2 linked regions of the Frankia casuarinae genome follow. The protein of the gene in region 1 interacts with the protein of each later gene in a pairwise test. Links are inferred from orthologs where the notes say so. Each region holds a gene or a part of one and is shown on either strand. Other genes may lie near its edges.

Region 1 (16,480 bases):
AGGTGACTCGACCGGCGGATCTCGTGCTCGCCGAGGCGCTACTCGCCCGCTGCGACCCCGCGGACGACGCCCGGTCCGCGGAGGCCCGGTCCGCGGAGGCCCGGTCCGAGGAGCCTCAGTTCGCGGGTGCCCGGTCCACGGACGCCCGGAGTGGCGGATGACCGGCGGCCCGCGGTGGGACGAGCCCGTCGTGGACGCCGCGCCCATCAGCCGGCAGGCCCCCGCGTCCAGCTTGGTGAACACGGTGATCCTGCCCCGGGTCGGCGTCGGGGTCGATGTGCATCCGTTCGCCGCCGGCCGGCCGTGCTGGGTGGCCTGCCTGGAATGGCCGGGGGAGACCGGGCTCGCCGGACACTCCGACGGGGACGTCGCCGCACACGCGGCCTGTGACGCACTTCTCACCGCCTCGTGCCTCGGTGATCTGGGTCGGGTGTTCGGCACGGACCGACCGGAGTACGCGGGTGCGTCGGGCGCGGTCCTGCTGGCTGAGACGGCTCGGCTTCTCGGTGCCGCCGGTTGGGCGATCGGCAACGTCTCGGTCCAGGTCATCGGGAACCGGCCCAGGATGGCCGGGCGTCGCGAGGATGCGCAGAAGGCGATGTCCGTGGCCTTGGGCGCATCGGTGAGCCTGTCGGCCACCACCACCGACGGACTCGGCCTCACCGGGCGGGGCGAAGGCTTGGCCGCCATCGCGACCGCGCTCGTCATCCGCGCCTGACGGCGGGCCCGTCAGGCGGTGATATGCCGTTTTGTCATCGACTGACTGCGTGCCGGCGCGGAGATGAGAGGGTGGGCCGACCCTGGCCCCTCCCCGAGGAGTCTGATGGCTGACCGCCTTCCCGAGCCGGTGAGGGCCCTTGCCGACGCCCGGACCTACGTCGTTCTGGCGACGATCCAGCCCGACGGCTCGCCGCGGATGACCGTGCTGTGGGTGGACCGCGACGAGGACGAACTGCTGCTGTCCACGGTGCGGGGACGTGCGAAGGAACGCGACATCGCAAGGGATCCGCGGGTCGGACTGATGTTCCTCGACCAGGGCGATCCCTACGGTTACGTCGAGGTCCGCGGGACCGCGACCCTGACCGAGGAGGGCGGCCGGGAACTGATCGACCGGCTGTCGGTGAAGTACACCGGAGACGTGTACCGGTGGGATGATCCGGATGAGGTCAGGGTGGTCGTCCGGGTCGTGGCGGACCGGGTACTGACGGTCGGCTGACCCTCCCCTTGGGTCCCGTCGATCGAGCGGGGGCCGTACCCTTGACAGATGGGTCTCCACCTCTACGACACGCGCAGGCGGCGTGTGCGGCCATTCGAGCCGCTACGCCCCGGTCACGTGGGCGTCTACGTGTGTGGGCCCACCGTGCAGGCGGCCCCGCACGTGGGCCACATCCGCACGGCGCTGCCCTTCGACCTGCTGCGCCGGTGGCTGGTGCAGTCCGGCCGTTCGGTGACCTTCGTGCAGAACGTCACCGACATCGACGACAAAATCATCATCAACGCGGATCGGGACGGCACCTCGGTCTGGGAGCTCGCCACCCGGCAGACCCGCGCGTTCGACGACGCCTACCGCACTCTCGGGATCCTGCCCCCGACGATCCAGCCGCGCGCCACCGGTCACATCCCCGAGATGATCGCGCTGGTGTCGGCCCTCGTGGAGGGGGGCTACGCGTACGCCAGCGGCGGTTCGGTCTGGTTCCGGGTGGGTGCGTTCGCCGACTACGGAGCACTGTCCCACCAGCGACCCGACGCGATGCAACCGTCCGTGGAAGCCGAGCCCGGCAAGGCCGACCCCCGCGACTTCGCGTTGTGGAAGGCAGCCAGGCCCGGTGAACCGTTCTGGTCGTCCCCCTGGGGTGACGGCCGGCCGGGCTGGCATCTGGAATGCTCTGCGATGGCCGGAAAATACCTCGGCCCGGTCTTCGACATCCACGGCGGCGGACTCGACCTGGTTTTCCCGCACCACGAGAACGAACGGGCCCAGACGGTCTGCGCCGCCACGGCCCGCCCGGCGTCGAACGCGGCTTCGGCCGATTCGCCCGGCCCCGGTGGTGGCGAGCCCGGTGGTGGCGAGCCCAGTAGCGGCGAGATGGCGCGCTACTGGATGCACGTCGGCCTGCTGACGACCGGCGGGACGAAGATGTCGAAGTCGTTGGGAAATTCCGTCCTGGTGGCCGACGCCCTCGACGCGGTCCGTCCGCAGGTTCTGCGTTATCACCTGCTTTCCGCGCACTACCGGTCCACGCTCGAGTACAGCGCCGAGGCACTGGCGGAATCCACCGCGGCCCACGACCGGGTGGAGACCTTTGTCCGCAACGCGTTGGACATCCTCGGCGGGCCCGGGGAGGCGGCGGCACTGGCGGCCGACGAGGTCGTCTCGTCGGTGGCAGGGGCGCAGCCGACGGTGGCCGGAGCCCGGCCGGTGCCGGTTCCCGGGCCGGGTGGTGAGTCGAGGCTCACTCCGCGGCGGGCCTGGTCCGATTTCACCATCGCCATGGACGATGATCTCGCCGTCGGGCGTGCGCTGGCGGCCCTGTTCGGCGCGGTGAGTCAGGGAAACCAGGTGCTGTCGAAGGCCCACAGCCGGGAGCTGGCCGGGTGGGTGGACGTGACCCGCCGGATGCTGAACATCTTCGGTCTCGACCCGCATGAGCAGTGGCCCACCGCAGGTGCCGAGTTCAGGCCGGCGCTGGACGGCGCGATGCAGGTCGTGCTGGATCTGAGGTCCGCGGCCCGGGCCCGACGGGACTACGCGGAAGCCGACGCCATCCGGTCGAGACTGGCAGCCGCCGGCCTGATCGTGGAGGACACTCCAGAGGGCCAGCGCTGGCATCTGGCCTGATCCGATCGGCGGGTCGCCTGCCGCCCCGGACAGCGGCAGGCGACCTGGTAGATCAGCGGGCGCGCAATGTGATGCGCGTCCAGGCGCCCAGGTAGACCCGGTCCCCGTCACGAAGCGGAACGGGCTGGCCGGGCTCGATGGGGTCCGGTTCGTCGTTCAGTCGGGTGCCGTTGGTGGAGCCCGGGTCGCGGACCGCGTAACCGCCGTCGGGCAGCAGTTCGAACAGGGCGTGGCTGCGGGAGATCCCTGGGTCCTCCGGCGCTCCGGACAGGTCGATGTCGGGATGGATGCCACGGGACTCGCTGCGCCGTCCCACGAGCATCTGAGAGCCGGCCAGGGCGAAGACCCGACGAGGGTAGAAGGTCGGGAACGGGACCCGGTGGTCGTCGCCGCTGTCGTAGTACTCGCGCTCCGCCTCGACGATGGCCTCCCAGACGGTGCTGCCCGCCGACGCGCGGTCCCGGTCCCATCCGGCACCACGCCCGGCGCCGGCCCGCGGGTCGTCGAGGACCGCGTCACGGGGGTCGACGTGGCCGCCGCGGGTGCCGCCGAGTTCCGGATCGCCCAGTCGCGGATCGCCCAGTCGCGGATCGCCCAGTCGCGGATCGCCCAGCCGCGGATCACTCAGCCGCGGATCACTCAGTCGCGGATCACTCAGCCGCGGGTCGGCGCCGGGCCGAGCGTGCCGCGGGTCGGTCGTGTGCCGCGGGTCGGTTGTGTGCCGCGGGTTGCCGCCCCGGCTCTGGGTGACCCGGTCGCCGGCTGGCGCGGGCGGGGCGGAGGCGTCCATGCCCAGCGGGTCCGCACCGTAGCCGTACTCGGCGTCGCGCCGGCTCCGGCGGTGCGTGTCCGACTCGCGATCAAGGTCGCCCCGCGGATCCGGATATCCACCCGGCGTCCGGCTGTCGCGGCCGGTGGGGTAGCCGCCGCGGTCGGCCCGGTCGTCATGGCCGCGGCTGTAGGGGTCGCGGTCGTAGGGATCGCGGGGATCGCGGGGATCGAGGTCGGGGTAGCCGCCCGGGACGCGCTCCTCGCGGCTGTCGCGGCCGGTGGGGTAGCCGCCGCGGTCGGCCCGGTCGTCATGGCCGCGGCTGTAGGGGTCGCGGTCGTAGGGATCGCGGGGATCATCGCGGGGATCGAGGTCGGGGTAGCCGCCCGGGACGCGCTCCTCGCGGCTGTCGCGGCCGACGGGGTAACCGCCACGGTTCTCCGGCGTGCCCCAGTCCCGGCCGTAGGGATCGCGCCCGTGGTCGATCCGGTCGTCGGGGGCCGGCCGCTCGTCACGCCCGCGTGGGTAGGGGGCACGATCATAGCCACCGGGCGGGCCGTAGGGGTCCTCCTGATAACCGCGGCCCCCCCGGGACTGGTCGGGGTAGCCGTCGCGGCCATACCCGCCATACGCGTCGCCGCCGCGCGGGTCGCCGCCGCGCGGCGGGTCCGTCACCCCGGGCAGGTCGGCTGGCGAACGGCGGATGCCCAACGGGTCGTAGCCATCTGGACCGTCCGCATCCGGGCCGGTCTGCTCGGCTGGCCCACGCCGGCGGTTCCCGTCAGCCGAGCGGCCGGGGGCATCTGCTCCGTAGGGAGCTCGCCCGCCGTCCTCCGGACGGTATTCGTACCTCTCCTGACCACTCATGATCCCAATTCCGCACCGATCGCAGTAGTCGGGTCGTGAGACAGGTGCCCCGTAGGGCATCGTGCCCTCACCTGATCACCGGTTCACCCGGAGGGTCCTCGTCGACCGTGTGTCAAGGACCATCTCATCGATCTCATCGATCTTCTTGACGTTCTTCTTCAACCGAACCGTACCTGTTGTGGCATTGTCGACGTGAACCACCTTCTGTAGGAGGCGGTAGGTGTCTCCGTTGCCGGAGGCGAGCGCCAGCTGAGCGCCGCGTCCGAGCAACAGTGTCGCAGTCGCCTCGTCGTCGGCCCGACGCGCCTCCAGACCCCGTAGCACCGCGGCCGCGAGTTCCGCCTGGTCGGTGTAGTGGGCGACCGGGTCGTTGATCCGGCTCCACTGGGTCTCATCGTCCGTCCAAACCGCTCGGACCAGCGCCTTTGACGTCACCCGGCCGTCGACGACGAGGCTGACCCGCGCCGCCAGCGCCTCGGTTCCCAGCGCGCGGGCGGGCACCTGGACATTCAAATGGTAGTCGCGCGACTCGATTCCCCACGCGCCGGTACGGTACCGGAAGGTACTCGTTCTGGTAGACCTCCGCGGCGAAGGCGCTCATCAGTCCTCCACCCGGGCGGCCACCACCGTGATGTTGTCGTGTCCCCCGGAGTTGATGGCGAAGTCGACGAGGTGGCGGGCGACGTCGATGGCCTCGCAGTGGGGTGGGAGCTGGTTGACGAGCGCGGCCATCACGTCTGGCCGGGACGCGTAGTTCCACAGCCCGTCGCTGCAAACCAGTACCGTGGCCGGCGCCTCGATCGGGAACATCTCGGTGTGCGGCGCGACGTCCTCGACGTCGCCGCCCAGCCAGCGGGTGAGGGTGTGCGCCCGCCGGTGCGTCTCGGCCTCGTTGGCCGGGATGAGCCCCGCGCGCGCGGCCTCGGCCGCCCAGGTGTCGTCGGCGGTCAGCCGCTCGCACCAGCGCGGACCGAGCAGGTAGACCCGGCTGTCGCCGACCCAGCCGACTGTGACCATGCCCGGCCCGTCCGGGGTCGGCGGGGTGACGATGGCCGCGGCGAACGTGCACGACGGCGCCATCCGCCCCTCGGCCGCGCTGAGTTGGGCGATGGTCGCCTGGGCCGCGTCGACGGCGGCGTGCAGCGCGGCCTCGGCGTCCTCCGGGGAGAACCCGCCGACAACCGCGCGGGGCGATGTTCGCGGCTTCTTGTAGTCGGCATACGACGGTTCGAGGATGTCGAGCATCTCCTCGGCCCGGCTGACGCCGCGCGACGGGCGGGTGCCGTGGTGGACGGGGCGCCCCGGGCCGTGGGCACGCACCGCATCCGCGAGGACGGCCATGGCCGCGGCCGCCGCGGCGGCCGAGGCCTGCCCGGAGCCCGGAGTGGTCGATACGCCGTCACACACCACCGCGATCAGCGTGCCGTACACGACGGCCAGGCCCATGGCGTCCTCGTTGGTGGTGTGCCGGACGCCGCGGTCGCACACGCCGGCGAGCTGGCCGAGGTCGACCTCGCTGTGGTCGGCGTCGCCGTGGCCGGGGTGCGGACCCTCCAGCCCGTGACCACAGACCTCGCAGTACCGGTCGTCGGCATACACCGGTGCCGCGCACACCGGGCAGCGACCCAGGTCGTCGTCGAGTTCGAACGGCCCGCTCCCGGTGATCTGGTAGGCGACCGTGGGGGCGTCGTCATGCGGGTTGAGGTCCACCGTCATGCCGCCGGGAGAAATCGGACGCGGCCGGAAACAGCCGGGAGAACGCATGCGGGCGGTGTGCGCAGAGCCATGTGCTGGGTGCCTCCTGCCCCTGACGATCGGGTCGTCGATGCTCGCCGTGGCCGTCTCGGGACACCGACGGCGCGCGCCCGATGATCGACCGAAGTGGTCGCACTCGTCGAGCTGGTCATCACACATTCATGGAGATGTATTCTCCCAGCTTCCCCCACGGCACGTCGAGGGTGTAAATCGCCGTGCCGGCGACCTGATCCGACGCGCCCGCCATCGTCGGCGGGCGACCCTAAAAGAGCGTAAAGGCCGGGGGTGGATGGTGGCAGGGCCCCCGCATCCCGGGGAACCCCGGGCCTGCCGATCGGCGTGGTCACGCGGCCGCCGCTCATGACCCGCACCTCCGCTCGCGTCGTCACGTCGTCTCCCCGGGTCCGCCTGGGCCGCCGGGCCGGGAGGTGGCGCTCAACGTTCTATGCCGGGCATTCTCCAGGAATGTCACCGCCGCGGCGGTGACACCGCCAGGTCGGGGAGCACACCCGCCGAACGCCCGCGACGGCGTGCCGCGCGGCCCGGCAGCCGTGACGAGCGCGGTACCGTAGGCCTCCACTCCGCCGAGCGTGGTGAGACTGGCATCGAGATCGTCGATGTTGATCAGGTGGCTCCCCGCCTTCGCCATGGGGCACCAGCGGTCTTCGGCCCGCGACCACCCGGCGGCGGGTGGAAGAACGATGCGCACCTGACCCTCCTGACGCCGGTGAGGAGCGGCCGGACCACATCAGGTCGGGCCGTGGGCCTGCCGGCCCTCAGGATAGGGCGCCGGGTCCCCGGAAACGGCCATGTCGAGGTATGCCCATGGCAGAGCTCCTCCGCCGAGTTCCCGCCGAGCTCTCGCCGAGCGCGCCCCGACACGCCGGTGTCGTCCGCCGTATACCGTGGTCACATGGTCATTCCCCGGGCGTGTACTGGTCGGTGGTCCTGATGGCCGGCGCCGCTCGCCGGGACAGCGGGATCGCCCGCGGCGGTCAGGGCGGTCGGGCCGCCAAGGCCGGTTCCCACCGCAAGGGGGCCTCCACGGGCAGCGGCGGTCACGGCCGCAAGGCGCTGGAGGGCCGTGGGGCCACTCCGCCCGCGCAGCTGCGCCCCGGCCATCCCGCCCAGCGTCGTGCGGCGGCGGCTGCGGCGGCCCGTTCCGCCTCGGCCGGAGCCGAGCGGGGTCGAGCGGCCGCCGGCCGGCGCGGGGATGGTGGCCGCGCCGTCGCAGCTGCGGCCACCACCGGGCCGAGCGCCGTGGGGGGTTCCGCGGGGGCCGGGCGCCCACGGCGGACCGAGGGCGACGAGCTGGTGGTCGGGCGCAACGCGGTGGTCGAGGCGCTGCGGGCCGGGGTACCGTCGTCGACCCTTTTCATCGCCGGCGGGCTGGACTTCGACGAGCGGCTCGCCGACGCCCGCCGGCTCGCCGGGCGGGCCGGGATCGCCGTGGCCGACGTCGGCCGCACGGATCTCGACCGGATGTGTGGCACCGCTCCGCATCAGGGTCTCGCCCTCGTGGTACCGCCGTTCCGGTATGCCCATCCGGATGATCTCCTCGCCCGCGCGCGCTCGTCCCCTCCGGGTCTGCTGGTGGCGTTGGACGGGGTCACCGATCCTCGCAACCTCGGGGCCGTGGTGCGCTCGGCCGCCGCCTTCGGTGCCCACGGCGTCGTCGTTCCGGAGCGTAGGGCCGCCGGCGTGACCGCCGCGGCCTGGAAGACCTCGGCGGGGGCTGCCGCCCGGCTGCCGGTGGCGCGCGCCACCAACCTCGCCCGCACGCTCGTCTCCTACGCGGCGGGCGGCCAGTTCGTTGTCGGTCTGGCCGCGGACAGTGAAGTGAGCATCGACGAGCTCACGATGGCGACCGACCCCCTCGTCCTGGTGATCGGTTCCGAGGGACGCGGGTTGTCCAGGCTGGTCGAGCAGCGCTGCGACGTGAGGGTCCGGATCCCCATGGCGGGTGCGGTGGAGTCCCTCAACGCGGGGGTGGCCGCCGGGATCACGCTGGCCGAGATCGCCCGCCGCCGTCGGATCGGCTGAGCCTGCCGATCGGTGGGTCCGCCGGGTCTCCGCCGGGCGGGGCCGCGGAAGTTGAGCTGGCCGACGTCGCCGTGACCGGGAAACCGTGACCGGGAAACGTAGCGCGCAGCCCCGTGTCCCGGACGGGACACGGGGCTGCTGACCGCGCGCCGATCAGTACCGGCCGGGCGCGGACGGTGAAGGCTGGCGCGGGAAGTCGGGCAGCTCAGATCTTGTGACCCCAGCACGGCTTCGAGGCGTACCAGGGGCTCGTCCCCTGCTGGGCGTACAGGATGCGGGCGCGCTGCCACTGCTCGGCGACGCTGGCGTGCTGCGGCAGACCCTTGCCGCCGACCCCGTGCCAGGTGCTGGGCAGAAACTGGAACAACCCGCCGGCGCCGATGGAGTTGACCGCGCGGGGGTTCCCCCCGGACTCACAAGGGATCACCTTGGAGAGGAAGTGGTCGGCGTTCGTCGACGCGCTGGCCGGTTGGGACAGCGCGAGGCCACCGCCGATCGAGGCCGCGAGAGTGGTGGCGGCGATCAAGGCCCGGGAACCGAGCCTGATGCGGTTGAGACCACGAGCGAGCGAACGAGCGTTGGACATTGAGTTGCCCTTCCCCACGCCTGCGAGGTGAGCTGTCGGGTTCGGGCTGGGAATGCCCGGCCGCGCATCGCGGCTTCACCCCGAGGACGTCTTTTATCGGCGCCCGGAATTGGTTCCCCCGCTCCTGCCAAAGGTTTGATTCTCGTCGAGCGGGGGCAGGATTCGGCGTGCCGCCCGACGCATGCCATCAGGTGACGGCACGGCAACGAACATAGCTGAGAGTGACCCGGGAAAAACAAGAGTACGTGAGGATGCACACAGTGCACCCCACTTACTTGTCCCGATCTTTTTAATGGTGTTTCGCGCCCGCGTGCGCGCCCGATCCTAGAGGTTGTTCAGTGGGCTGAAAATCCCCAGTTCGTGGCTGGGTCGTCACGCTGACGGTAAACAATACGCGATGCGTGGGGAATCTGTTCCGCCGCGTGGCGATCGAGCCTCCACTACCCGCTGCCGGCAGTCTCTAACCAGGTTCCGAAAAAATCTGTGTCGACGTTCCGGCGGACCCGCACCTATCGCCTGCTTTCCGGACTATACGGCACGAGGGAACCATGTCATATGTCGGATCTAACAGTCCGTGTCGGACACCCGGTCCCGGCGCTGCGCCGTCGGCACGTCGGCACGTGGGCACGTCGGCATGCCGACGTGCCGCCCGCGGGGCGGGTGCGTTCGGGTTGGTCAGCGGTTGTAGGACCAGGCCGAGCCGGTACCCCGGTACTGCTCCACCGGGATCGGTGTGGTTCCGGCCCGCATCCGATCCGTGTAGAGCTGACCGTGCAGGTGATCGATCTCGTGAGCGACGAGCCGCGCCAGCCCCTGCCGATAGACGGTGATGTGCCGGTTGCCATCGATATCGGTGTGTTCGACGTGCAGCTCCAGCGGCCGGGGGACGAGGCCACGGACGTCGAAGAAGCTCAGGCAGCCCTCGTACTGCTCGTCGGTCTCTCGGGAGGTCTCGATGACGCTGGGGTTGAGCAGCGTGAGCGTGTCGCCGCCCGCGGTACGCACGATCGCCGCGGCGCGGTTGATGCCGACCTGCGGCGCGGCGATGCCCAGGCCCTTGCCGAAGGTGTGCAGGGCGGACACCCGTTCGAGGGCGGAGGACAGTTCGGCGACGACCCGGCGCGCGTCTTCGGCCTCGTTGGGCAGAGCGAACGGGCGGGCCGGCTGCCGCAGGATCGCCTCACCCTCCTGCACGATGCCGACGGCCGCCATCTGATCGCTGGGACGTGTTCCGGTCTCCGTGGCCGGATCACGTTCCGGCACGGTGGCCCGGAAGTTCCATTCCAGCCGGTAGCGGGCGTGCAGCGGCGGCTCGGTGGTCGACCAGGTGAAGATCCGCCGGTCGCCGGAGTCGGTGCGGGCGACTGCGGTCCGCAACGGGAAGGCATCGGCGGTCATCGACGTCTCCATGCCCCAGACCACGGGATCCAGCTCGGCCGGAAAGTCCAGCCGCACCGAGAGGAAACTCGTCGGTACCCGCACGGCACGCTGGAACCACGGCCCCCACTTCTCCCTGCTTACCTGGTAGCTGTAGTTGATCCACGCCGATTCGCCGGGATAGAGCGGAAATCGTCCTCGGCTGTTCTCGAAGAGCAGCCAGACCTCCTTGAGCGCGTCCCAGTCGGTCTTGACCTGCCAGGCCATCTGCTCGCCGCCACAGTGCGCGCTGAGCTGGAGGTCCTCCCAGCGCAGCGGATCGGATCGGTACAACCGCGCGGAGCGTTCCGGATCTCCCGGGAACCGGTCGACCGATATCCGCATCAGATACCGGGTTACCGGTTCGCTGCCGGCGTTGAGAAGACGTCTTCGCTGGTGGGCGACGTACATGCTGTCGTCGTAGCGGAGTTCGGCCCGGTCCTCCTCGACGACCAGGCCCCCCGGTCCGGGGGGGAGCCGGCCCGGGCTCTCGGCGACGACGGGGCCGGGGGCCGGGGCCGGGTCGACGGAGGGGGTCGCGACGTGGGCTACCGGCGTCGGGCCGGATCCGGCCGGAACCGTTGGCGGCCCGGGCGGCTCGCGCACGTCCCGTGCCGCCTCCCACGGCCGTGCGGCCAGGTGGAAATAACTGCCCGGGATGCGCAGCGCGTCGGTGATGCGTTCGATCAGGGAGAGCCGGGCGATGTGGTCCTCGCCCTGCATGATCCGGCTGACCCTGCTCTGGCTGAGCCCTTCCACCGGAGATGCGATGCGATTCTGGCTGGCACCGTCGTACTTCTTCATCAGCCGGAACACCGTGCGGAAGTCCCGCGTCGCGCACGCCGCCCGGAAGTCCTCCCGGGCCAGCAGCCTGGGCGATACCCGGTAAGGTCCAGATTCGTACGACATCGAAACGGCCTTCCATGTCGGTACGGTCGGTGAAGGCCGGAGTGAAATCGGGCGATCAGTCCTCCGTCAGTCGACACATCAGGATAACGACGCCATGTCAAACGGGCACAGATGTCCGGCTGAATGCTCGACTGTCGGGTATCCGACAGCGCGGGATCGGCGGTTTCCCCGATCTTTCCGGGTTTTTGTGGTAAGGCGGATGTCGTGTCTGACTCCTTGCGGACAGCGACGGCTGCTGGTGGCGTGCTGTCGCCGCCGGCCGGGGTGACAGGAGGCGCACCCGCCGCCTGGAAAGAGCTCGTTCCACCCAAGGAACTAGGTCTTCGTCCCGTGGCGATCCGGGCTGCCCTAGCGGCGCGATCCGGGCCTGATGCCCACCGATGCCGCCTCGCTCCTCGATGTCCGACGGCCCGTCGCGGCGGACAACTGTGGAGGGTTAGGCACGGTTTGGCGGCCGTAAACCGGTTCGCCTCCCAATATCTTCGCTTTCGGCCATCTATTCGCGATCTTCGGCGTTTCGCGCCGGGACATCCTCGGCCAAGGCCGTGCGGATGCGACCGCCGAGACGGCCGGGTAGTTCGGTCAACGGGGTCCAGCGGTAGTCAGGGAGCGACCCAACCACAACTGATCAACCAGATGTGGGGGGTCAAGTTTCCGAGACTCGTGGCCCATACGAGAAAGGCATGCCTGACTGACGTTTCCGGATCCCGGTCGCCTGCGTCAGTCTTGGTGGCAGGCCGGTCCCGCCCCGCGTCGAGCCGCGACCTCCGCCGGGCGGGGCCGGCGTGATGCCGAGCCGCGGCCGGGCGCGACGCCCAAGACCTCCGTCGGGGGGCTATGGACAGGTGGCCCTGCCCTGCCCAAGCAGGGCCACCCTCGGCCTCCGTTCAGCCCTCGCCGGTGAAGTGCAGAGTGACGCGATGCCGGTCCGACGGCCAGGCGGGCACCTGGAGAACGCTCCGGTGGGCTGTCTTTCCCCGCGGCGTCATCGCGACTTCGACCGAGCGCTCACCCGCCGGGATGAACACATCTACGCCGGTGATGAAGCCGATCCCGAAATACGCCGGAATCGGCATTGTGAGGTGGGTGACGCCGTCGGAATTCCGGTCGAACAGGTAGACGCCCAGGGCCAGTTTGGACCGGGGCGCGTCGGCGGCGTTCAGCACGTTCTTCCCGTCGATGCTGAGGACGTCGTCGGCGTTCCCCTGGTCCCCCCACCATTCGAGCGGGCGTTCGACGACCAGATCGGTGTGCCCGGGACCGGTCTCCATCCCGCCGCCGATCTCCTGGCCCGGCTGGCTCGTCAGCAGACGTACGAGGTGATCGTCGCGGCGGAACGGCTGGTAGTAGAAGTGGTGGTCGGGTTCCCCGCCGCGTACGATCACGAACTCGTAGGTGGAGGCGCCGTCACCTCGGAACGGACCCCAGGATCCGTCGCCGGAGAGGTGGAAATAACCTTTGAGGCTGTTCGCCCCCCGCCGACCCGTCCGTGGGTCGACCCGGTGAACCTCCAGCCTGGCGTCCCGCACACCGACATTCATCGGATAGCGCAGGGCCCGGCCGGAGATCTCGATCGGGCCCTGCTTCGGCACCACGTCGGTCGTGTGCGGAGTGGTTCCGGTGAGAAACCGGTACATCTCCCTGAAGGTGGCCGTCGAGGTCAGGAGCTGGGCGCGGTCCTGGTCGACGAACCGCACGTTGACGGCCCCCTCGACGCGCCGGGTCGGATCGTTCTCGCCCCAGACCGCCAGGGTGGGCACTCCGGCCGGGGGTCTACCCGCGAGCGAGCCTCCGACGGTGACGTAGTGCGCGACCCGGTTCGCCCGGTCGGATGAGCTGGTCAGGTACCGCTCGCTTAGCGCGGCGCCCTCGAGATGTGCCACCAGATCGAGCTTCTTCGCCCCGGTTGCCTTGAGGATACTAGCGATCTTCGCATCGAGGTCCGGAAGGACCTCCTCGACGGAGTTGGCCGAGGACGACGCATCGTAGTCGAAGGCCTCGACGTAGTCGACGGGATAGCCGTTTGCGGTGAATCGTTGCGCCGGTGTCTCGAAGAGGCTGCCCGACCCAAGGCTGCCGTGCACGAACAGGATCGGGAGGCGAGAGGCGTCCGGGGCGGCGACCGCGGCCTCCGCCAGCTCCCGCGCGAGCGCCGGGGAGCGTCCCGCGCCGGACTCCGTGCCACCAGCGCCGGAACAGGCGACCGCCAGTCCGGCGATGGCAAGCGCGCTCAGCAGGTGGAAGTAACGGCGGCGAGCCACTCGACGTCCCTTTCCCTCGGGATATCCGACGGCCACGCACCGGGCCACCGTCAGCATTTCTCCTGTCGGTTACACCTCGGTAGCGGCGCACCACTGGATCGGACGTTCTGCGCGTCCGACACGTCTCGTGCCAGAGCACAGTACATCGGGCCGGCGCATGTGACGGCCAGGCCCTCGTGAGCTTCGGTGCGGACGCGGCCGTTCCCCTGGTCAAAAACAAGGTGCGGGCCCGGCCGGTCGCCTGTCATCATCTCGGCATGGACAGCGTGGCCGGCGGGGTTCCGCATCAGGAGATACGGTCGCCTGGCATCGGTTCCCGTGGCGCCGGTCAAAACGGCACCGGCCTGGACGATGTCGGCACCGCCGTGGACAACCTCGTTTCCCGCCGGGTGGAGCGGCATGCCGCCCTGCGTTCCTATCTGCGTTTCGTCGCGACCTTCAAGGGGCCGGCTCTCCTGGTCGTCGGTGTCTTCGTCCTGTCCAACAGCCTGCTCGCCGTGATACCGGTCCTCATCGGCCTTCTCGTGCAGGCTCTCGCCAGCGCCCCGGTACAGACCCACGACGCGTACCTGTACGCCGGCGTCCTTCTCGCGTGCAACATCGGCCATGACCTGACCTGGCGTGGTGCCGAGGTGCTGTATCTCCGGCTACTCAACCACCGGGGCTACGAATACGAGAACATTCTCTTTGGAAATGTCATAAACGAGCGATATCCATACTTCGTCGGCAAGTTCACCGGAAAGATCAGCAGCTATGTGAGCACGCTCGGCCGCGAGTTCCGAGAGATCCTCGAGACGGCGTGCTTCACGTACGTTGAACAGCTGGTCAAGGTTCCGGCGATCCTAATGATCATGTTTTCGGTTAACCTTTACTCGGGCCTGACCTTCCTGGGTTCCGTCGCGATCATGCTTCTTGTTGGCAGGCACACCGTCCGTCGTTCGGCCCGCGCGGAGAAGCGGCTCGCGGACGAGGTCTCGGAGATGGACGGTTACGTGATCGACGTCATCTCGAACTTCGTGAGCGTGAAGTCGTTCCTCCAGGAGGAGGCCGAGTACGAGCGGGTCCGCCGGCGTCGTCGCCAGGTCATCGCCGCCGCGTATCGCTCGTCCTTCTGGAGCATTGTGTTCTGGACCTCGATGAGCCTCGTGGTCCGGTACCTCGTCTGGCCGGTGTCGATCGTCCTCAACCTGTATCTATTCCTCCACGGTGAGATGAGCCTGGCCCAGTTCACGACCTTTCTCTCCGCGCTGGTCCTCTTCTCCGACTTTATCTGGGGGACGGTGTGGGAGATTGCGCAGCTCAATCTCCGACTCGCCCGCATCGAGGAGGCCTACCACTACCTCTTCGCCGGTCGGAACATCCTGTCAGCCGGTCCGGATAATTCGGCCAGTCCGGATAATTCAGCCGGTTCAGCTGGTTCAGGCCGTCCTGCGGTTCTTCCCGCGGTTTCCGGTCGGCTGCAGTTCCAGGGCCTGTCGTTCGCCTATCCCGAGAACGACCGGAACCTCGTGCTCGCGGGCATCGACCTGGCCATCGAGCGGGGCGAAAAGATCGGCATCGTGGGTCGCAGCGGAAGCGGCAAGACGACGTTCATCAAGCTGTTGCTAGGCTACTACCCGCTCCCACCGGGCATGGTCGCCGTGGACGGTGTTCCGGTGTCCAACCGCCAGCTCGCTCGGGGTATCTCCTACGTTCCGCAGGACACCACCCTCTTCCACCGGTCCATCCGGGACAACATCGTCTACGGGACCGCGGGCCCGGTGACCCAGGCGCAGGTGGAGGCGGCGGCGCTGCGGGCCCACGCGCACAGCTTCATCTCGCGGGCGCCCGACGGTTACGACACCGTCGTCGGGGAACGTGGCATCAAACTCTCGACCGGGCAACGGCAGCGGATCGCCATTGCCCGCGCCTTCCTGGACGACAAACCCATCCTCATTCTGGACGAGGCGACGAGCGCGCTGGACAGCGAGAGCGAGGTACTCGTCCAGAACGCACTCGAGAACCTGTGGCGAGACAAGACGGTGATCGCCGTCGCGCACCGGCTGTCGACCCTGCTGCACATGGACCGCATCGTCGTCCTCGACGACGGCCGCGTCGTGGAGCAGGGGTCCCATCGCGAGCTGCTCGAGCGGCGGGGGCGCTACCACCGGCTGTGGCAGCGGCAGAGCGGAGGAATGATCCCGGTCGAGTAGTCGCCGGATGATGGTGACCACCCGACCACGACGAGCGGGTATCCTCTCCTGCCCCCTACAGAACCGTTGACGGAGCCCGCGCAGGGCTGTTAGCTTGCCCAAACGAAACGAAAATCGTTTTCGTTTCGTTTGAGTCAACGGGGGCATCCGCTGTCCATCGATCAACCTACGTCGGTACGTGCCACGCCGACGCCATCCGTGGGTGCCGCGGACGCGGTACGGCTGCGGGCGGTGGCGGCGCTTCGACCCGCCCGCGGGATGCCCGCGGTCACTGCCTGCGCCGTGCTGCCGCGCACGGCGCGCGGCGCGCGCGGCAGATTCTTGATCACTCTGCTCGCCCTGGTGCTGGCGACACCGATCGTTGTTGGGGCAGCGATCGGCGTGGGTTCGGTATCGGTGCCTCCCGGTGAGGTGTGGTCCAGCGTCGTGGCTCATCTGACCGGCAACGGTGCTCAGTCCTCGATGATCAACGATCAGATTATCTGGCAGGTGCGGACGCCGCGGGTGTTGCTGGCGTTCGTGGTGGGTGCGGGCCTGGCCGTGGCCGGAGCCGTGCTGCAGGCGGTGGTGCGTAACCCCCTCGCCGATCCGTATGTGCTGGGCGTGTCCTCGGGTGCCTCCGTCGCCGCGGTCGCTGTCCTCACCCTGGGAGGGGTCTCGTCGTCGGGGCTTGCCGCGGCGGTGGGGGTGTCGGGGGCGGCGTTCATCGGTGCCGTTCTCACCCTGGCTCTCGTGATCGCGTTAGGGCGTAGGCGCGGTTACCTGGACCCGCAACGGCTGCTGCTCGCGGGGGTGGCGCTGACCTATCTGTTCCAGGCTGGCACCAGCTACCTGCAGTTGCGG
Region 2 (13,560 bases), 4.4 Mb from region 1 along the record:
CACCGTCATGCCGCCCATCGAATGGCCCACCAGGATAATCGGCCCCCGGGGGACCCGCTCGGTGATCACCCGGAAGAGGTCGTCGGCGAGTGCGTCGATAGTGCAGTTCTTGACCTCGGACGGCCCGGAACGCCCATGCGCCCGCTGATCGTAGAAGACCATCCGGCCGAGGTCTGTCAGCGCCCGCTGCTGCAGGATCCAGGAATCGGCCGTGACGCAGAACCCGTGGACGAACACCAGCGTCACCGGGGCGTCCGACGGGCCGGTCTCCTCGATATACAGCGGAACACCGTCCCCCGCGATCACGGTGGTGACCCAGCCCCCGATCGGCCCCATCCGCGCGTCGGACGCGAGATCGGCCGTCTCACGCCGACGGCGGATCATCCGCCGCTCGGCGACCAGGCCCGCCGCGACGGCGGCGGCACCAACCACCCCGAGCGATCCCGTGGCCCGAGCCGTGCGGGAACCCGCGATCGCACCCACGGTCTTCGCCATCGGCGCCACCTCTCCTCGGTGCCTCTTCTGCACCGATGATGCACCCGGCCACGCCGGCCGACGGGCCCCCCGGCCGGGACGTGGGGGGCGTCGGCCGGGACCTGGGGACGTCGGATGCGCGGCCGGGGAAGATCACCGGTCCTGTGCGCGGATCCCGTGCTCAGGCGAAGCCCGGCATCGGGAAGGCTGCGGTCAGCTCGGTGACCTGCTCCCGGACCCGGGTGATGGTCGCGGTGTCGCCGACCACGGCGGCCTTGACGACATCGTCGATCCAGCCGGCGAGCACCGGCATGTGACCGACCCCCAGACCGCGGGTGGTGATGGCGGCGGTTCCCAGCCGGATACCGGACGGGTCGAAGGGCCTGCGCTGGTCGAAGGGCACCGCGTTGTAGTTCAGCTCGATCCCGGCCTGGTCGAGCGCCCGGGCCGCGGGCTTGCCACCGATGTCCCTGCTGGTCAGGTCGATCAGGATCAGATGGTTGTCGGTACCGCCGGTGACCAGGTCGAAGCCCCGCTCCACCAGGGCCTCGGCCAGCGCGCGGGCGTTCGCCACGACCGCGTGCGCGTAGTCGCGGAACGCGGGTGCCGCCGCCTCGCGCAGTGCGACGGCGATCGCCGCGGTGGTGTGGTTGTGCGGCCCGCCCTGCAGGCCCGGGAACACCGCCTTGTCGATCGCGGTGGCGTGCTCGGCGTCGGAGAGGAGCATCGCCCCACGCGGGCCGCGCAACGTCTTGTGCGTGGTGGTGGAGATCACCGGGGCGTGCCCCACCGGCGAGGGGTGTGCCCCACCCGCGATCAGCCCGGCGATGTGCGCGATGTCCGCGACGAGCACCGCCCCGACCTCCCGCGCGATCGCGGCGAACCCCGGGAAGTCGATCGTCCGAGGGATCGCCGTACCGCCGCAGAAAATAATCCTGGGACGCTCGGCCAGAGCGAGGTCGCGCACCTCGTCCAGGTCGATGCGGCCGGTGTCGGCGCGCACGCCGTACCGGACACTGCGGAACCACGTGCCGGTCGCGGAGACGCTCCAGCCGTGGGTCAGATGGCCGCCCATCGGCAGCGACAGGCCCATCACGGTGTCCCCCGGCTCGGCGAAGGCCAGATAGACGGCGAGGTTCGCCGGGGAACCCGAGTACGGCTGGACGTTGGCGTGCTCGACCCCGAACAGCGCCTTGGCACGGTCGACCGCAAGCGTCTCGATCGGATCGATGACCTGCTGGCCCTCGTAGTAACGCCGACCGACGTAGCCCTCGGAGTACTTGTTGGTCAGCACGGAGCCGGACGCCTCCAGCACCGCGGTAGAGACGTAGTTCTCCGACGCGATCAGCCTGATCGACGAGAACTGGCGCGTGGCTTCGGCCTCGACGAGACCGGCGAGTTCGGGATCGGCGACGGCGAGGTGGGGAATCGGTGGTTGATGCACCTTGACCTCCGGCAGGTCTGATCCGGCCGGGGGTGCCCAGGCGCGCGGCACCGTTCCGCTCGATCGCTCCCCGGTGGTCAGTTCCACCTCGATGCGCCAGTCACGACTCCGGGCCGAGTCTAGGGGATGAGCCCCGCCCCACAGCACCGGATCCACGCCGGTGCGACGCGTCGCGACGGCACCGGGCGTCGCGAAGACGACAAATGTCGTGAAGACGACAAGCCGGGCGCAGGCCACAGCACCGACGTCCACCGGACCGGGTGGGAGCGGGCCGACTACCGTGGAAGTGCCGCCCCGGCTGGATCGGCTGGATCGGCTGGATCGAGAAGCCGGGAGCGGACGGATCCAGTGGGATCAGATCGATCAGCGAGTGTGGACCGGAGGCGGAGATCGTGCGGCTGAGGTGGCACAGGAGCAAGGACATCCCGGCGAGCGCAGGCCGTCGTCTGACGGGCCCGGAGCGCGCCGCCGCACTAGGGGTGCCGGACGACACCGAGCCGGCCGAGGGCCCCGGCGCCGCGGCTCCGGCTCCGGTGCCGGCCGGGCCGGTGATGCTGACACTGACCACCCGCTCCCGCCTCGAGGAGGCCGAGCGCGAGGCCGCCGTCTCCCGTCCCGTGCGTCGGCGGATGGAGCGCGGCTCGCTCGGCGGCCACGTGTCGCCCACCGGCGGTCACGGTTCCGGCGGTGCCTGCGGCCCCGGCGGCTGCGGCTGAGCCCGCATCCCGCATCCCGCATCTTCGACTCGTCCGGCGCCGCCCGGCGGGCCGTCAGACGTAGCGGCGGGGGACCCGAGCCCCGACCCGGCTGACGATCTCATAGTTGATGGTGCCCAGCGCCGCGGCCCAGTCGTCCGCGGTCGGTTCGCCGCGGTCGCCGGGGCCGAAGAGCAGCACCTCGTCGCCGGCCGCCACCTGGTCGTCACCCACGTCGAGGACGAACTGATCCATGCAGACCGTGCCGGCGATGCGTCGGCGCCGCCCGCCGAACAGCACCTCCGCGGTGTTCGTCGCGGACCTGGGGATGCCGTCGGCGTAGCCCAGCGGCACCACGGCGAGCGTCGTCTCGCGTGTTGTCGTGTACCGGTGCGCGTAGGAGACGCCGGTTCCCGCCGGTACCCGCTTGGTCAACGCGGCGTGCGTCGTCAGCGTCATCGCGGGGCGCAGGCCAAAGGCCGCCGGCGGCCCGATCTCCGGACCCGGGGACAGTCCGTAAACGGACACTCCCGGTCGAACCAGGTCGAAATGCGCCTCCGGGCTGACCAGGGTAGCCGCCGAGTTCGCCAGATGCCGCACGGACGGGTGTAGCCCCGCCTTCGTGGCGATGTCGATCGCATCCCGGAAACGCCCGATCTGACCCTGCACCGTGGGATGCCCGGGGGCGTCGGCGAACGCGAAGTGGCTCCACACACCGATCACCTCGATCACGCCCTCGGCCTCGAGTGCCGCCCCGGCGTCGCACAGCGCCGGCCAGTCGGCCTCCGTGGCTCCCGCCCGGCCGAGGCCCGTGTCCGCCTTGAGGTGCACCCGGGCGGTACGGCCGGTCCGCCGGGCCGCGGCGGCGGCCTCCTCGAGCGCCCAGCCCGCGGACGCGGACAGGTCGACATCCGCGGCGATGGCGGCGGCGAACGATTCACCGGGCGCCGCGAGCCAGGACAGCACCGGGACGGTGAACCCGGCCGCGCGCAGGGCGAGCGCCTCCTCAAGGAACGCCGTGCCGAGCCAGGTGGCCCCGCCCTCCAGGGCCGCCCGTGCGCACGGGATCATGCCGTGGCCGTAGCCGTCAGCCTTGACGACCGCCATGGTGGCGGCGTCGCCTGCCCGGGCGACGAGGGCGGTCACCGACGTGCGGACCGCGTCGAGATCGATGACGGCACAGGAACGAAGATCATTCCCGGCCGGAGAACCGGCTCGCTGTTCGGTCACGCCGTCACGCTACTCCGCGTGGCATCCGTCGCCGGTCAAGCAGGTCGCCGATGACCTGGGGCAGGAGGGCGGGCAGATCATTCGCTGCCAGCGGCGCCGGGGCCCGCTCGGCGGCCCGGCCGTGCAGATAGGCGCCGACCGCCCCGGCCGTCGCGGGGGCGAGCCCGGCGGCGAGCAGCGAGCCGATCAGGCCGGTCAGCACGTCACCGGTCCCGGCGGTCCCCAGCCATGCCGATCCGGTCGTGTTGACCAGCGCCGATCCATCCGGCCGCACGACGAGTGTGCGGGCGCCCTTGAGCAGGATCACCGCTCCCGTCGCCGCCGCGGCCCGCCGGAGAACAGCGAGCCGATCGTCGGCGAGTTCGGCGACGGTGGCCTGCGCGTCCCGGCCAAGGGCGACCGAGACGAACCGCTGGAACTCGCCCTCATGCGGTGTGATCAGCACCGGCGCCGCCCGCTCGGCGACGGCGGGCCGCGCCGCGATGATCTCGGCAAGCGGGTCGAGGCCCCCCGCGTCGACCAGGACCGGAAGGTCCGTCGCCAGCAACGCCGTCAGCAGGGTACGGACCGCGGGTCCCGGCGCCAGGCCTGGGCCGATCGCCCAGGCCTGGACCCGGCCGGCGGCCAGCATCGTGTCGGCGTCACCGGCCTCGATGACGGTCACGACGGCCTCGGGATGCGCCATCCGCACGAAATCGCCGGCCCTGCTCACGACCGCGCCGACGGCCTCGCCCGCGACCTTCTCGGCGTGCCCCGCGGTCACTACCCGCAGGTACCCGGCGCCACCACGCAGCGCGCCGCCGACCGCGAGCACCGCGGCGCCCGGATAGGCGTCGCTGCCGGCGACGAGGCCGAGGACCCCGCGACTGTACTTGGACGCCGTCGGGCTGGGAACGGGCAATGCCGCGGCGACGTCGGCGTCGTCGAGAGCGCACAGGTCGGGTTCAGGCAGGTCCAGTCCGATGTCGACCAGCTCGACGGGGCCGGTGTGGGCGGCACCGGGCATGAGCCACAGGCCGCGTTTGCGGGTACCGAAGGTGACGGTACTGCTCGCCCGGACCGCCGGCCCCGCGACGGCCCCGGTGTCCGCGTCCACCCCGCTGGGGACGTCGACCGCCACCGTCCGTTCGGGGGGTGCCAGAACGGCGAGCCGGGCGTACGGCTCGCGCAGCCCGCCCCGGCCCCCGATGCCGAGCAACCCGTCCAGCACCAGATCGGCGGCGGCGAACAGGATACGCAGCCGCTCATCGTCGATCGGCTGCCCCGCACCCGCCGGACCGCCCGCGCCCACCACCGGACCCGGATGGTGCAGTCGGCCACCGGCCGCAAGCAGGGCTGCGGTGCCTTCCGGGTGGGTGCGGCCGGGTGCCACCGCATCAATCCGCGCCCCTCGGGCGGCCAGCCGCGCTCCGGCCCAGAGGGCGTCACCACCGTTGTCGCCACCGCCGGCGAGCACGACGACGCGGGCACCGTAGACCCGCCCGAGGCGTCGTGCGGCGTGCGCGACGAGCCCGTGCACCGCCCGCTGCATCAGAGCGCCGGGGGGCAGCGAGGCGAGCAGCGGCGCCTCGGCACCTCGAACCTGTTCGACCGTATGGGCATTGCGCATGCCGACATGCTGCCCCGCTCCGATCCGCGGGCGCCCGACAGGCCGGCACGGACCCACCGGACCCACCGGACCCGACCGTGCTCAGGTCTCGGCGACGACCATCGCCACGGCCACGCCGCCGTCGTGGGTGAGCGAGAGGTGCCAGGACGCGATGCCGAGCCGGGCCGCCGCGGCGGCCACCGTGCCGATGATCCGTAACGACGGTCGCCCCCCGGTACCGAGAACAACCTCGGTGTCGTGCCACTCGAGACCGGGGGGTGCGCCGAGAACCTTGGCGACCGCCTCCTTCGCCGCAAACCGGGCAGCCAACCGCTCAGGCCGGGCGAGGCCGCGTTCGGTCGCGGTGAACAGCCTCATCGCGATGCCCGGCGTGCGCGCCAGCGTCGCGGCGAACCGGTCGACATCCACCACGTCCACTCCGACGCCCACCACCGCCACCCGGAAAGGTTCCCACAAACGCGGTGTTGCGCCGCCGTCGGCACCGGGGTGGCCGGTGAGGTCCCCGCCAGCCGGTTCACGCCCATCTCGCCGAGGGCGCCCGCGCCCCGCTGATCAACGCTTCGCCGATCAGTGCGTCGCAGCCCGCCCTGGGGCCGATCCGCCGTTGCCGTCGTCCTTAGCTGTCGCCATCGGGAGCGGTGCGGCCCTTGTCCGCGCCGGTGCCCGTGGCGGCACCCTCCGGTCTCATCGGGGGCTCGACGTCGTCCCCGGCGAGGATCCGGTAGAGACCACGGCGGGTCTCGGCGAGCAGGGACCGCGCCGCGGCGATCTGCGCTTCGTCTCCGGCCTGGGCCACCTGGACGATGGCCGCACCGACGGCGAACGCCAGCGTTCGCAAACTGGTGAGATCGTCATCGACCGCCGCCGCAGCAGTCTCCCACGGCTTGCGCTCCCCTGCGCGTGCCTCGACGTGCGCCCGCCCGGCGTCGGTGAGATGGAAGACTCGCTTGCCCTCCGCCTCCTCCGCGCGCACGAGACCCTCGTCGGCCAGCAGTGACAGGACCGGGTAGACCGACCCCGGGCTCGGCCGCCAGATGCCACCGCTGCGCTCCGCAAGCTCGCGGATCATCTGGTAGCCGTGCATGGGCTCCTCGGCCAGCAGCGCGAGCAGCGCCTCCCGGACGTCGCCCCGCCCCACCTTCGGCCCACGGCCGCCGAAGCTGCCGGGGCCACCGAAGCCGGGGCCGCCGAAGCCCGGACCGAACCCCGGACCGGGAAAGCCGCCGAACGGCCAGCCCGGTCCGCCCCGGCGGCCTCTCGGCCCGCCTCCCGCGTGCCCACCGTGCTCACGATGCCCACCGTGCTCACGATGCCCACCGTGCTCACGATGCCCACCGTGGCCGCCACGGCCGACGCGACCGGCCCGACCGCTCTCGGGGTGGTCCTGCTCGCCGGCCACCGCCTCCGACCGGCCACCACACTGCCCCCAAGCGCTCATCGCCTCGAAGAAGTCCCGCAGCCGGGACGGGCCGAACCCGGCCTCGCATCCCCAGTGGCCCCATGGGCCCGGCATCACCTGTGAAACCATGATCATTCCCTTCGAATCGGCGCGACCGGAGCAATCCGCTCACGCTCCATCACGTAGGCTCACGATATATCGCGATGCAATCGATGACAAGACCTACTCGGCTAGGCATCCCCGAACCGCGCGAATTCCGTAGGATTGAGCAGTGATCATTTCGGGGTCCGGGGAGAACGGGCACGGCGGAGACGCCGTCACCCCGCTCGAGGCAGCCTTCGAGGAACGCGCCTGCGCACAGCACGCCGGCACCGACGTCTTCATGGAAGGGGTGAATCTGGCTCTTCTCGGTCGAGTCGAACAACTCCGTATCCGCCCCACCAACGCATCCGGCACGGTGGACGACGACGGTTCGTACGAGGTCCGCCTGGAGGCGGCCGACGACGGGCCACGGACGGGCTGTACCTGCACCGAGGGATCCACCGGCTCGTTCTGCCGGCACGCGGTCGCGGTCGCCCTCGTGGCCACCGGCTCGGCGGGGCTCGCCGAGGACGACGAGGGGGAGGACGGCACGATCCTCGGCGAGGAGACCCTCTTCACCGACGACCCGGTCCACGCCGCGATGCGCGTCTTCCTCAGCCGCGCCCCTCGCGCCGAACTTGTCGAGACCCTGCTCGACGCCGCCGACGACAACGACGCCGTCGCCGATGCGCTGTGGGAGGCGACGGTCGCCTGGCACGGCCGTCAGCACGGAGCGACGCCGTCCACCTGACCGGCAGGCCCCTGACCCGCAGGCCCGAGCCCCCGCAGCCCGATGCCAGGGGCCCCACACTGCGCCGAAGGCGCCGTCGACTACCCCAGGAAGCTCGCCGAAGGCGAGCTGACAGAAACCCCGAACGGCGCCCGATGCCAGGGGCCCCCACACTGCGCCGAAGGCGCCGTGTGGGGAAGGCGCCGTGTGGGGAAGGGCTTACTCGACTGTCACCGACTTCGCCAGGTTACGCGGCTGATCGACATCGAGGCCGCGCGCAAGCGCCAGCTCGCACGCGAAGACCTGCAGCGGTAGCGTCGTGACCAGGGGCGCGAACAGCGACGCGGTCGCGGGCACGCGGATGAGATGATCGGCGAACGGTTCGACGGCGGTGTCGCTCTCTTCCGCGATCACGATCGTGCGGGCGCCACGCGCCCGGACCTCCTGGATGTTGGAAACGATCTTTCCGTGCAGGTTGGCACGACCCCGCGGGGACGGCACAACGACGAACACCGGCAGGCCGGGCTCGATGAGCGCGATCGGCCCGTGCTTGAGCTCCCCCGCCGGGAACCCCTCGGCGTGCATGTAGGCGAGTTCCTTGAGCTTGAGGGCCCCTTCCAGGGCCACCGGGTACCCCACATGACGACCGAGGAATAGCACCGCCTTCGCGTCGGCCAGGGCGCGGGCGAGCTCCCGCACCGGCTCGACCGTTCCCAGCGTCCGTTCGATCAGCTCGGGCATGCGCTGGAGCCGCTCGACGTACGCGGCGACCTCGTCGCCGTAGAGCACGCCGCGCACCTGGGCCAAGAACAGGCCGACGAGAAGGCACGCGGCGACCTGCCCGAGGAAGGTCTTGGTGGACGCGACCCCCACCTCCGGGCCGCAGCGGGTGTACAGCACCGCATCGGACTCCCGAGGGATCGTAGAACCGTTGGTGTTGCAGATGGCCAGCACCCGCGCCTTCTGCTCGCGCGCGTGTTTGACCGCCATCAGCGTGTCCAGCGTCTCGCCGCTCTGGCTGATCGCGATGACGAGGGTGGACCGGTCGAGCACCGGGTCGCGGTAGCGAAACTCCGAAGCCATCTCGACCTCGCAGGGCAGCCTGGTCCAGTGCTCGATTGCGTACTTCGCGATGAGGCCGGCGTGGTAGGCGGTGCCGCAGGCGACGATGAAGACCTTGTCCACGTCCCGGAAATCCTGGCCAGACAGCCGCTCCTCGTCGAGCACGATCGCACCGTCGGCGGAAAGCCGACCGCGCAGCGTGTCTGCCAGGGCGGTCGGCTGCTCGCTGATCTCCTTGAGCATGAAGTACGGGTAGCCGCCCTTCTCGGCGGCGCTGGCATCCCAGTCGACGTGGTAGCGCCGACCCTCGATGATCTGGCCGCCGAAGTCGGTCACCGTCGCACCGTCCCGGCGGGCCTCGACCACCTGATCCTGCCCGATCTCCAGCGCCTCCCGGGTGTGGGCGATGAAGGCCGAGACGTCGCTGGCGAGGAAGGTCTCCCCCTGACCGAGCCCCACGACCAGCGGGCTGTTACGCCGGGCCCCGACAACCACCTCCGGGAAGTCGCGGTGCAGCACGACCAGGGTGAACGCGCCTTCCAGCCGCCGGCAGACCCGTCGCAGCGCGACGGTCAGCGGATGCGCGCCCCCGTCGTACCCGCGGTCGGCACCAGCACCAGCACCAGCACCGGTGCCGGTGCCGGTGCCGGTGCCGGCAAGCTCGACTTCGAGGAGATGGGCGACGACCTCCGTGTCGGTCTCACTGGCGAGCTCGTGGCCGACCGTCTCCAGCTCGACCCGCAACGCGGCGAAGTTCTCGATGATCCCGTTGTGGATGACGGCGATGGCGCCGGTGCAGTCGGTGTGCGGATGGGCATTCGCGTCGGTTGGTCCACCATGCGTGGCCCACCGGGTATGCCCCATGCCTGTGGTGCCGGGCATCGGCCTGGAATCCGGATTCTCGGCGAGCAGCTTCTCGAGGTTGGACAGCTTGCCGGCACGACGCGCCGTCCGCAGTGCCCCGGCGCCGACCACGGCGACACCCGACGAGTCGTAACCGCGGTACTCCAACCGCCGCAGACCGTTCAACGCGACATCCAGGGCCGCCTGGTCGCCGACGTAACCGATGATCCCGCACATGCGGCTCAGCGTACGCAGGTTCCCGGGGGTGAGAGCGTACCGGGGGAGGCTCGGGGCAAGGTGTCCGCTTGTGGCCGCGGCGGGACCGGTCAGCGGCGGGATCGGTCAGCGGCGGGATCGGTCAGCGGCGGGATCGGTCAGCGCGCCGGCGGCAACGCGGTGCGCACGACGGCGGCGAGCCGCTGTGCGACCGCCCGCGCGGCGGCGTCGGTGCCCGCCTCGACCATCACCCGCACGAGGGGTTCGGTGCCGGACGACCGCAGCAGCACCCGACCCTCGTCACCGAGTTCCGCCTTGGCCAGGGCGACGGCCCGCAGCAGTTCCTCATTGGTGTCCACCTGTGTCCGGTCGACGCCACGCACGTTCACCAACACCTGGGGCAGCCGGGTCATCGCCTTGGTGAGCTCGCCGAGCGGTTGTCCGGTCTCGGCGACCCGGCCCAGGATCCGCAACGCCGTCAACAACCCATCGCCGGTCGTCGCGTGGTCCAGGAACACCACGTGCCCGCTCTGCTCACCGCCGAGCACGTAGCCTCCGGCGCGCATCGTCTCCAGCACGTACCGATCTCCGACGGGTGTAGTGACGACGGTGATACCGGCCTCCCGCATCGCGTGGTGAAAGCCCAGATTCGACATCACGGTGACCACCACCGTGTCGTCGACCAGCTCACCCCGCTCGGCCAGCGCCAGAGCACACATCGCCAGGATCTGGTCGCCGTCGACGACCTCACCGGTCGCGTCCACGGCGAGGCAACGGTCCGCGTCGCCGTCATGGGCGATGCCGACGTCGGCGCCGTGCGCCACGACCGCGGCACGCAGGCTGTCGAGATGGGTGGCACCGCTGCCGTCGTTGATCGCTATCCCGTCGCCGTCGGCGTGCAGCGCGACGACGTCGGCTCCGGCCGCCCGCAGCACCCGAGGGGCCAAGGTGGAGGCGGCGCCCTGGGCACAGTCGACGACGACCCGCAGGCCGTCGAGCGGCACCGGCAGCGTGGCCAGCAGATGCGCCGCATACCGGTCGAGGAGAACCGGTTCGTCGCGGACCCGACCGACGTCGGCGCCGACGGGACGGCGGCTGGGAGGTAGGGCCATCCGCCGCTCGATGGCATCCTCGACCTCGTCGGGCAGTTTGAGGCCGCCGGCGGCGAACAGCTTGATGCCGTTGTCCGGCATCGGGTTATGGCTGGCGGAGAGCATGACGCCGAACATCGCGCCGCTGGCCGCGACGGCGTGAGCCACCGCGGGCGTGGGTGCCACCCCGATCCGGGCCACGTCGGCACCGGAGGCCGCGAGCCCGGCGACCACCGCGGCCTCCAGGAACTCCCCGGAGGGCCGCGTGTCCCGGCCGACGACCACTACCGGCTTACCGCGGCCGGAGGGCCCGCTGGTCCGGTTCGGCCCAGCGAGGACCTCGACCGCCGCGGAAGCCAGCGACAACGCCTGCTCCGCGGTCAGATCGATGTTGGCGACACCTCGGACGCCGTCGGTGCCAAAGAGCCTCACCATTGAGGTCTCCCTCGTCGAAGATCGTGGCGGAGACCGAGGGGGGCACCGGTGGCACCGATCCCCTCCGGGAGCACGCCTCCGGGGGCACGCCCGCGAAGGGGATCCAAGGTCAGCGCTTGCTGTACTGCGGAGCCTTGCGGGCCTTCTTGAGCCCGTACTTCTTACGCTCCTTGACCCGAGCGTCACGGGTCAGGAAGCCGGCCTTCTTCAGGGTAGGCCGGGACTCCTCCTCCGCCAGCGTCAACGCGCGGGCGAGGGCGAGCCGCAGCGCACCGGCCTGCCCGGAGACGCCGCCGCCGTGCAGCCGGGCGACGATGTCGTACGACTCCATCCGATCCAGTGCCTTGAGCGGCTCGTTGACGAGCTGCTGGTGCACCTTGTTCGGGAAATACTGCTCAAGCGTGCGCCCGTTGAGCGTCCACTGCCCGGTCCCCGGGAGCAGACGCACCCGGACGACCGCCTCCTTGCGCCGCCCGGTGGCGCGGGGATTGCCCTGTACGTCGGTCACGACAGCCACGTCGCGTTCCTTCCTCGGTTGATGCGTGGTTCCCGGGGCCGATACCGCCGGGCGGGAAGAGCCCGCCCGGCGACCGGCTCAGGAGGTCCGCGGCTACTGCGCGACCTGGATGATCTCGAACGGGGTGGGCTGCTGCGCCTGGTGCGGGTGAGTCGGACCCGCATAGACCTTCAGCTTGGTCCCCTGGGCTCGGCCGAGCTTGTTCTTCGGCAGCATGCCCTTGATCGCCTTCTCGACGATGATCTGCGGACGGGTGTCGAGCAGCTCCCCGTAGGAGGTGCTGCGCAGACCGCCCGGGAAGCCGGAGTGCCGGTGGTACTGGGCCTGCTCCCGCTTGTTCCCGCTCAGGGCGACCTTACCCGCGTTGATCACGACGACGAAGTCGCCGGTGTCGATATGCGGAGCGAAGTACGGCTTGTGCTTTCCACGCAGGAGCGTGGCGGCCTGGGTCGCCAGCCGACCGAGCACCACGTCGGTGGCATCGATGACGTGCCACACACGCTGGACATCCGCGGGCTTGGGCTGGTACGTGCGCACAGGTCTGCCTTCTCGTTCGGACGATCCCGCCAGGAGACTCCCAAGGGGCCTCTCGCGGATCTCGTCAAGAATGTGGAGCGCGCAGACGGGACGTGTCACGCGCAGCAGTCTTTGAGGTTACCAGGCGATCGGAGCGGTCCACCGGGGGGGCACGGAAGGCTGGAGTATCGGGAGTACGGGAGTACGGGAGAGCACCGGGAGTACGGACATGCAGTCGGTCCGGCCACCGACCATGGACACCTGACCGCGCTGAATCCCGCCGACAACCTGGCTATTCTCACCAGGATGACGGAGATGGGCAGCGGGCGATCTGACGGGCGCGAGGGGCCCGGGGCCCCCGGGCACGAGGGGCCGACCCCGCTGTCCGGAGGCGCCTGCCATGATCGGGCGTCTCCCGCGCCTGCCGAGGGCCGTCGGTCGGCCGGCGCGTCGAAGGGCGCGTCGGAGGGCGGCGGTCCGGCCTGCCGGGGAGGCACCACGGGCCCGACAGCGGCGACGATTCCCCGCCCGGGTGGCGCGCACCCCGACCTCGACGGCTGGACTCCCCCGGCCGACGATCCCCTGTTCGGGGGGTCCCGGACGTACTCGTTCTCGCCGAAGCCGACCTCCCTGCGGATCACGCCGCCCGACACCACGCCGCCCGACGTAACACCGTCCCCGACCACCACGAGCTTGAGCACGGGGCCAGCCGGGACCGGCGCCGCATCCGTGCCGCCGTCCGGTCCGACCCGCTATGAGCGCCCGGCATCCCGTCCACGGGACTCGGACACGCCGGCCTATCCGGGTGTCTCCCCACGCCCGGGTGTCTTCCCCGACACGGATGCCGTTACCGGCGGTCCCACCCTCATCGGTGAAACCGGCGAATCCCACCCACCCCCCGCGGCTGACAGCGGATTCGGCGACGGCGATCCGGTCGACGGCGATCCGATCAACGGGTCGGCACCGTCCGCCACCGCCGCATCGAGCGCCCGTGGCGCGTACCCGCCGAGGTGGGGGCGGAGCACTCAGGACCAGGCCGGGGACCGTGGGGTCCGCAGCGCTCGGCGGCTGCTGGCCGGCGTCGCCGGGGCCGTCCTCGTCCTCATCGCGGCGGTCGCGGTCGTGGCGGTGCGCAGCGGGGACAACGGGCGCAGCGGGGACAACGGGAACAAGACGCCCACCACCCGGCAGACGCTCCCACCGATCCCGGCAGGCTTC

Evidence for each region.
Region 2: the proteins of rlmB (region 1) and FRANCCI3_RS03115 interact in binary tests that used the Escherichia coli proteins (3 or more experiments, as listed by UniProt). The link is inferred for Frankia casuarinae from one-to-one orthologs.

Annotation. Positions count from the first base shown.
Region 1 is NC_007777.1:5,059,991-5,076,470, reverse strand. Bases 6,312-9,227 are described here. They hold rlmB (23S rRNA (guanosine(2251)-2'-O)-methyltransferase RlmB), read left to right. Parts: upstream 6,312-7,181; coding sequence 7,182-8,273; downstream 8,274-9,227. Other genes in these bases: FRANCCI3_RS21465 (transglycosylase family protein), read right to left, coding at 8,479-8,859; FRANCCI3_RS21475 (hypothetical protein), read right to left, coding at 6,616-6,939. Outside these bases: ispD (2-C-methyl-D-erythritol 4-phosphate cytidylyltransferase), read left to right, coding at 1-161; ispF (2-C-methyl-D-erythritol 2,4-cyclodiphosphate synthase), read left to right, coding at 236-718; FRANCCI3_RS21500 (PPOX class F420-dependent oxidoreductase), read left to right, coding at 824-1,216; FRANCCI3_RS21495 (cysteine--tRNA ligase), read left to right, coding at 1,265-2,839; FRANCCI3_RS21490 (FHA domain-containing protein), read right to left, coding at 2,892-4,475; FRANCCI3_RS21480 (PP2C family protein-serine/threonine phosphatase), read right to left, coding at 5,076-6,191; FRANCCI3_RS21460 (peptide deformylase), read right to left, coding at 9,535-11,184; FRANCCI3_RS21455 (lipase), read right to left, coding at 12,072-13,445; FRANCCI3_RS21450 (ABC transporter ATP-binding protein), read left to right, coding at 13,703-15,637; FRANCCI3_RS21445 (FecCD family ABC transporter permease), read left to right, coding at 15,836-16,480. UniProt on the Escherichia coli protein: Specifically methylates the ribose of guanosine 2251 in 23S rRNA.
Region 2 is NC_007777.1:696,796-710,355, reverse strand. The notes cover bases 3,151-6,138. They hold FRANCCI3_RS03115 (NAD(P)H-hydrate dehydratase), read right to left. Parts: upstream 5,453-6,138; coding sequence 3,848-5,452; downstream 3,151-3,847. Other genes in these bases: FRANCCI3_RS03105 (PadR family transcriptional regulator), read right to left, coding at 6,069-6,138; FRANCCI3_RS03110 (holo-ACP synthase), read right to left, coding at 5,534-5,890; alr (alanine racemase), read right to left, coding at 3,151-3,843. Outside these bases: FRANCCI3_RS03135 (alpha/beta fold hydrolase), read right to left, coding at 1-495; glyA (serine hydroxymethyltransferase), read right to left, coding at 656-1,918; FRANCCI3_RS03125 (hypothetical protein), read left to right, coding at 2,311-2,634; more of alr, read right to left, coding at 2,689-3,150; more of FRANCCI3_RS03105, read right to left, coding at 6,139-6,980; FRANCCI3_RS03100 (SWIM zinc finger family protein), read left to right, coding at 7,123-7,683; glmS (glutamine--fructose-6-phosphate transaminase (isomerizing)), read right to left, coding at 7,882-9,804; glmM (phosphoglucosamine mutase), read right to left, coding at 9,942-11,309; rpsI (30S ribosomal protein S9), read right to left, coding at 11,419-11,826; rplM (50S ribosomal protein L13), read right to left, coding at 11,920-12,363; FRANCCI3_RS03075 (hypothetical protein), read left to right, coding at 12,658-13,560. UniProt on the Escherichia coli protein: Bifunctional enzyme that catalyzes the epimerization of the S- and R-forms of NAD(P)HX and the dehydration of the S-form of NAD(P)HX at the expense of ADP, which is converted to AMP.